2 regions of the Arthrobacter sp. UYCo732 genome follow, and region 1 is predicted to be linked to the other one. Evidence: riboswitches for the same ligand, from Rfam matches in the RefSeq annotation. Region 1 holds a riboswitch; the other holds the start of a gene.

Region 1 (3,181 bases):
CTGGAGCCAGCAGCACGCCGTGGCGGAAGAATCCGGTGGCAATGATCAGCCCGGCGATGTGTCCGACACCGGGCCGGGAGTCGGGTACACGGCCGAGCAGGGGTGCGTTGTCCGGCGTCGCGGGGCGCGCCCGCGCGGTACATTCCAGGAGCTCCAGCTCGGCGACGGCGGGCAGCAGGGCCTGTGCGTCGCGGAGCAACTGGTAGACGCCGCCTGCGGAGACGGCAGTGCTCGGCGTGATGGTGTGTGAAAAGGCAGTGCTCGGCGTGATGGGGCCCGGCAAGGCAGGGTCCGACACGGCGGCGTCCGGGATGGCGGACAGTGCATCCTCCCGCTGGGTTGCGCCGATCACCACGGTGTCGTCCTGCCGCGGGACGATGTAGACCGGCACCCCGTGGACCAGGCCGCGGACGGTGGAGGTGACCAGCGGACGCAGGTGCCGCGGTACGGCGAGGCGCAGGATGTCGCCGTACACAGGGCGGAGAGGCAAGCGCAGCCCGTCCGGCAATCCTTCCAGCGCAGCCGCCTGCAGGCCGTTGGCCACAATGGTCTCTCCCGCAGTGACTGTGCCGCCGTTGGCCAGCTTCACCCCGCTGACGCGTCCGGCATCCCAGAGTAGGGCTTCGGCCCGGTGCCCGACGGCGAACCCGCCGCGGGCGCCGTCCACAGCGGTTCCGGCGCCGGGTTCGTGGCTGGCCAGGACCTGCTGCAGGGACGCCACCAGCTTCCGCGGATCCACCTGGTGGTCCGCCGGGATTTCCAAGGCGCAGGAAATCGCCGGGCTGAGGAGCGGCTCCCTCATCCGTGCTTCCCGGACGGTCAGCGGTTCCACCACCAGGCCGCTGGCCTGCTGCACGGTCCGCAGGTCCATCAGCGCGCGGCGGTCCGCGGCATCGGCACCGACGGCGAGGGTCGGCGTCGTCAGGTAGCCGGTATCCCCCGCCCCGGCCCCGGCGAGGTGGGCTGCGAAGGCGGGCCAGAGGCCGGAGGATTCGAGCATCAGCTCCAGAAGGTCTTCCTCCTGGTAGTGCAGTTCGCTGACGGGCGCGAGCATGCCGGCTGCCGCCCAACTGGCCCCGGAGCCGGGTGCATCATCGATCAGGACCACGGAGCGGCCGGAGCGCCGCACTTCCCAGGCGATCCCGTGGCCAATGACGCCGCCGCCAATGACAGCTACGTCGGCGTGGCAGAAATCGGGACTGCCTGCTGGCTCGGAAGGCGGGCTGGCTGGTGCACTGGCTGGCGGGCTGGCGGGTGCGCCGCTGGATGGGGAGAGCATGTGTTTCCTTCCCTACGCCGGTACTAGCCGGATCAGGTCAAGCGGTCGGCTCTGGTGCCCTCTCAGCCCGGCCGCTTTGTGACGGCTGCAACGGGCTCCCGCAGTACTCACCCAGTTTAGGGGAACTAGGGTAGTTTCCATGAACGCACACTCCGCTCCCGCTACCCCTCCCAGCCACTCCGCCCAGATACCGCCGGAGGCGTCCAGCAACGGCCTGCCCACCAGCGCCAGGTTGTACCTGTGCACCGATGCCCGCCGGGACCGCGGGGACTTCGCGGAATTTGTGGACGCGGCGTTTGCCGGCGGGGTGGACATCATCCAGCTCCGCGACAAGGGGATCGAGGCCGCCGAGGAGCTGGAACTGTTGGCGGTGCTCCAGGCAGCCGCCGCCCGGCACGGCCGTCTCTGGGCCGTCAATGACCGCGCCGACATCGCCATGCTGACGGGCGCGCCCGTCTTCCATATCGGGCAGAAGGACCTGCCCGTGGCATCGGCCCGCACTCTGCTCGGTGCCGGAGCCACCGTGGGGCTCTCCACCCACACTACCGAACAGATCGAGGGCGCCATCCGGATGTCCGCAACGGTGACTGCCGACGGCGGCCTGGACTACTTCTGCGTCGGACCGGTGTGGGCTACCCCCACCAAACCCGGCCGGGCCGCCGTCGGCCTCGACCTGGTGCGCTATGCAGCGGAGGCAGTCCGCGCCGCCGGCGGCGCCCAGGCCACACTGCCCTGGTTTGCGATCGGCGGCATCGATTTGAGCAACGTTGAGCAGGTGGTGGAAGCCGGGGCAAGCAGGATAGTTGTGGTGCGAGCCATCACGGAAGCCGCCGACCCCGCCGCAGCGGCCGGCGCCCTCGTGGTCGCCCTGGACGCCGCCGCATCCTAAGAAACCTGCGCGCAGCGGGGCGGGGCGTGCACGATCCATGGAAATCGGGCTAACCTGACTTTCGTGTCACATCATCGGCTGGCCCCCAATGTCCGCGAGCAGACCAACGCCCTCGCGGCAGCGCTGAGTGCCCTGCGGACCGAACTGGAACTGCCGGGCCCCTACCCTGCAGAGGCGGTCCGCGACGCCGAGGCAGCAGTGGCAGCCCACCAGCTCCCCGCCGCGGACCTGACGGACGTTGAGTTCCTGACGATCGATCCGGCGTCGTCCACGGACCTGGACCAGGCGCTTTCCATCGAACGTGCCGGCGCCGGCTACCGGGTGCTTTATGCCATCGCTGATGTGCCCTCTTTTGTCCGCCCCGGCGGCAGCCTGGATGCCGAAACCCGCCGCCGCGGCCAGACGTTCTACGCCCCGGACGGCCGCATCCCCTTGCACCCTGAAGTCATCAGCGAACAAGCCGGCAGCCTCCTGGCCGATCAGCTGTGCGCTGCATTTGTTTGGGACTTCGGGCTGGACGACGCCGCCCAGGTTTCGACCGTCACCGTCCAGCGGGCCACGATCCGCAGCCGGGCCAAGCTGGACTACAAGGGCGTCCAGGCCGACATCGATGCCGGCACAGCCAACCCCGTGCTGCAGCTCCTGAGGGAAGTGGGGCTCAAGCGCGTTGAACTGGAGCGGCAGCGCGGCGGTGCCAGCCTGAACATGCCGGAGCAGGAGATCGTGCAGACCCCCGACGGCGGCTACCGGATTGCAGCGGCGCCGCAGCTCCCGGTGGAAGACTGGAATGCACAGATTTCCCTCATGGCGGGCATGGCGGCGGCCAAGCTGATGCTGACGGGGAAAGTAGGCATCCTGCGGACCATGCCCGCCCCGGACGAGCGCTCCCTCAGGCATTTCAGGCTCCAAACCGTGGCCCTGGGCAAGGCATGGGATGGGAAAACCAGCTATGGCGAGTACCTTCGCAGCCTCGATCCCACCGAGCCGCGGCAGTTGGCCATCCTGCACTCCGC
Region 2 (3,181 bases), on a different contig from region 1:
CGGTGGAGCCCACATACGTCACCAATCCGGGCATGATCGCTACCTTCCCCGGATTACGCCCGGCCGCAGCGATCCGCTGTTTCATATCCGCATAGTAGGCCTGGGCGCTGGGAAGATCGTAGGCAACGGCGTAAATCCCTTCCGCGTACCGGGCGGCAAGATCCCGGCCGGCCCCGGAAGCACCGGCCTGGAACAGCACGGGGCGTCCCTGTGGGCCCCGGGGCACGTTTAAGGGCCCCTCCACCCGGAAGTGGTCGCCCTCATGATGCAACGGCCTGACCAGGGCCGGATCGGCATAGAACCGGGCTCTGTCCCGAACCAGCGCATCATCAGCCCATGAGTCCCACAACCCCAGCGCTACCTCAATGAACTCTGCGGCGCGGCCATAGCGCTGCGCGTGGTCGGGCATCGCTTCCAGACCATGATTGCGGGCTTCAGCATCGAACATGGACGTGACCACGTTCGCCCCGATACGTCCGGCACTGATGTGATCCAGGGAGGCGAGCATCCGGGCGGCATGAAAAGGGGAATAAAAGGTGGCCGAGACGGTGCTGATAAGCCCGATGTTTTCCGTTGCCCGGGCCATGGCCGCCAGCGCGGTCAACGGTTCCAGAAACCATCTCGGACCGGCGCCGACGTCACCGGCGGACTGCCCGTCGGCGAAGAACACGGCATCGAAAAGGCCGCGTTCGGCGCTTTGTGCGAGCCGCTCATAGTAACCAATCTCTCCGAGCTGCTCCAGCGGCGATCCGGGCCGCCGCCAGGCAGCACCGTGGTGGCCGGCTCCCAGCAGGAAAGCGTTCAGATGCAGTTGCCGTTTCCCGTTCATCGCGAGGCCGCCTAGTCCATGACCAGTCCGCCGTCGACCACCAGGTTCTGCCCGGTAACCGACCGCGCCCAGGGCGAGGCGAAAAACAAGATGGCATCGGCGAACTCGGCCGGGGTGGTGACCTTACCCAGGGGGGTCGAAGCGGCAATGTAGTCAAAGACCTCCTCCGGCGTTGCGGCGCTGGCATCGGTGGTGCGCAGCAGGCCGCCGGAGACCATGTTCACGGCAATATTGTGCTGCCCCAGATCCTTGGCCATGGTGCGGGTCAATGACAGCAGGGCGGCCTTGGCCGCGGTGTAGTCGTGGTACGGGACCACCGGGTTCTGGAACAGATTGGTCCCGACGTTGATGATGCGCCCAAACCCGTGGCCACGCATCCCCTCCCAAGCCTGCTGGGTCGTGTTCAAAGCCCCCCGGACACTGCCGCCGAATTGTGCCTCAAAATCCGCCCATGAAATATCCCCGGCGCCGGAGCGGGCATCGCCGTTAAACGAGAAATCGGCCAGCGCATTATTGACCACAGTGGTGACGGCGGAACCGAAATGGGCCCGGGCCTGCTCCAGCATCACCGACACCTGACCGGAGTCGGTGACGTCAGCCTGCAGTGCAACAGCGTGCTCAGGGCCATAACCGGCGGCCAGTTCCCCGGCGGCTTCGGCGCTGCGGCGATAATTGATGACCACCCGCGCCCCCCGGGCCGCGAACGCCTGCACAATATTGCTGCCCAGACCGCGGCCACCGCCGGTCACAAGAACGATTTGTTTTGCCAGTTCCATCAGTTTCTTCACCTTCGGATAAGGCGAAAGGATGCGATCCGGGCGCCAGGACCGTGCGAACCGTTGCAGGACATCCCTTCGCTAGTGTCAACTAGATCAGGTTCAACGGGTGTCATCTCAGCCGGGCCAACAAGCCGCCCGGCACCCCGTGTCACTGGGACCGATTATACCCACCCCCGGCCAAACCAGCGCCCTCACCTGCCCGTGCTGCCGCCGTGCCCTGCCCGACCTGATTCCCAAACGGCTGTCGTGCCGGACACCACGGCGCGACCGCCGGGCCTCCCGTACCTGCGGGCACCGGTCTCCCCCGGGTGGACCGGACGGCCCTTAAAACCACCAAAATAGACACCTCCAATGTCCGCATCAACCTACAGCGCCCCCTCAGAGGTGCAACGTTGGTGCGGCAGCGTCGGAACCGTCAGAGCCCGGTACCCCGGGGAAGGCCCCGGGACCGGGTGCTCACCCGGGACAGGAACGGTTGGGTTCCATAACTGGTGAAAATGATGGATCGGACCTGCGCCTGAACCGACCTGCAGTTCCCAGGCATGAAGCAGACTGTCCTGCAGCCACGCTTTGGTCACCGTCAAGGCCTCTGTCCAATCACCAAAGCGCACCTGCAGGGTCGCCATGGCGGAGGACATGGAGCATCCCGTCCCATGAGTATTGGCCGTCTCCACCCGCCGGGCAGTGACCCTCGTAAAACTCCCGGTTCCCGGCCAGCCGTCAGGCAGCATGCGGGGTTGAATGCCGCCGGCTGCCACCGGATCTTCACCGGTCACGGCGTGAGCGGAACGAGCGCCAGCCGGCCCGAACTGGACAAGATGCGGGATCACCTGCGGGACGGTGACGAGGTGGTGGTCTGGAAGCTGGACCAAGCTGGGGGCGCAACACCCGTACCGCTACCTCAGCATAGGAAGCAACGAACTGGTCTGATGAGGACCAAATGCGACGCCACAGACGGCTGAAATGGGTGCGTGGCCCGCGATTTACGTTTCTGCGGGGCACTCTTGCCGGACACCCGCGATGATGATGGCCGCGGCCACGGAAAAGCACTGAGCACTGAGCTGGACCGCCACGTTGCGCTGACAGAACGACGCCAGATATCGCTGCCATTCACAATGCAAAGGAATCGGATGGCGTGTCGTATTTATTTCGAGGCCGCTGACCGGCCGTCTCAGTTCCTTGAAACCGGAACACTCCTGATGGGACAATCCCCCACAGTCGCCCATCACACTGTCAACATTCGGCACAGTGCGCGGATGAATATTCGTGGCGGTGTTCTGTGATCGCTCGGTGTCGCCGCCCAGGCTTTGCGCCGTCTTGAATCCGCCCGTTTCAAGACACAGAGGTTTCGAGACACCGCGTCGGATCAGGAGAAGGAATCGACCGCCCGCACGGGAACCGACTGTGAGAATGTCACTGTCAATTGAGCCTAGTGGGCGGAAACCGCGCCCTGGCCGGGGACCACCCCCAGAGCGTTGACAACCTACCGTGACGCCGTTAGCTTTCCTGTTACGAAGTCGTCTTCGTGATCTCGGATCGGGAGTGCCGTCTTGGCTATTGAACTGTCAAGCCC

What was found. A riboswitch is a leader RNA that binds a small molecule or an ion and turns the genes downstream of it on or off. The one in region 1 is predicted to bind thiamine pyrophosphate.
Region 2: another riboswitch for thiamine pyrophosphate. It lies ahead of ABIB45_RS18710 (3-oxoacyl-ACP reductase); the one in region 1 lies ahead of ABIB45_RS00230 (FAD-dependent oxidoreductase).

The regions. Positions count from the first base shown of each region.
Region 1 covers NZ_JBEPPJ010000001.1:45,646-48,826, reverse strand. The annotation lists gene ABIB45_RS00230 (FAD-dependent oxidoreductase) at 1-1,279, opposite strand, end outside; TPP riboswitch at 1,272-1,391, opposite strand; gene thiE (thiamine phosphate synthase) at 1,419-2,168, shown strand; gene ABIB45_RS00220 (RNB domain-containing ribonuclease) at 2,232-3,181, shown strand, end outside.
Region 2 covers NZ_JBEPPJ010000020.1:8,495-11,675, forward strand. The annotation lists gene ABIB45_RS18705 (LLM class flavin-dependent oxidoreductase) at 1-829, opposite strand, end outside; gene ABIB45_RS18710 (3-oxoacyl-ACP reductase) at 841-1,605, opposite strand; TPP riboswitch at 1,662-1,764, opposite strand; gene ABIB45_RS18715 (bifunctional hydroxymethylpyrimidine kinase/phosphomethylpyrimidine kinase) at 1,974-2,339, opposite strand; gene ABIB45_RS18720 (recombinase family protein) at 2,262-2,570, shown strand.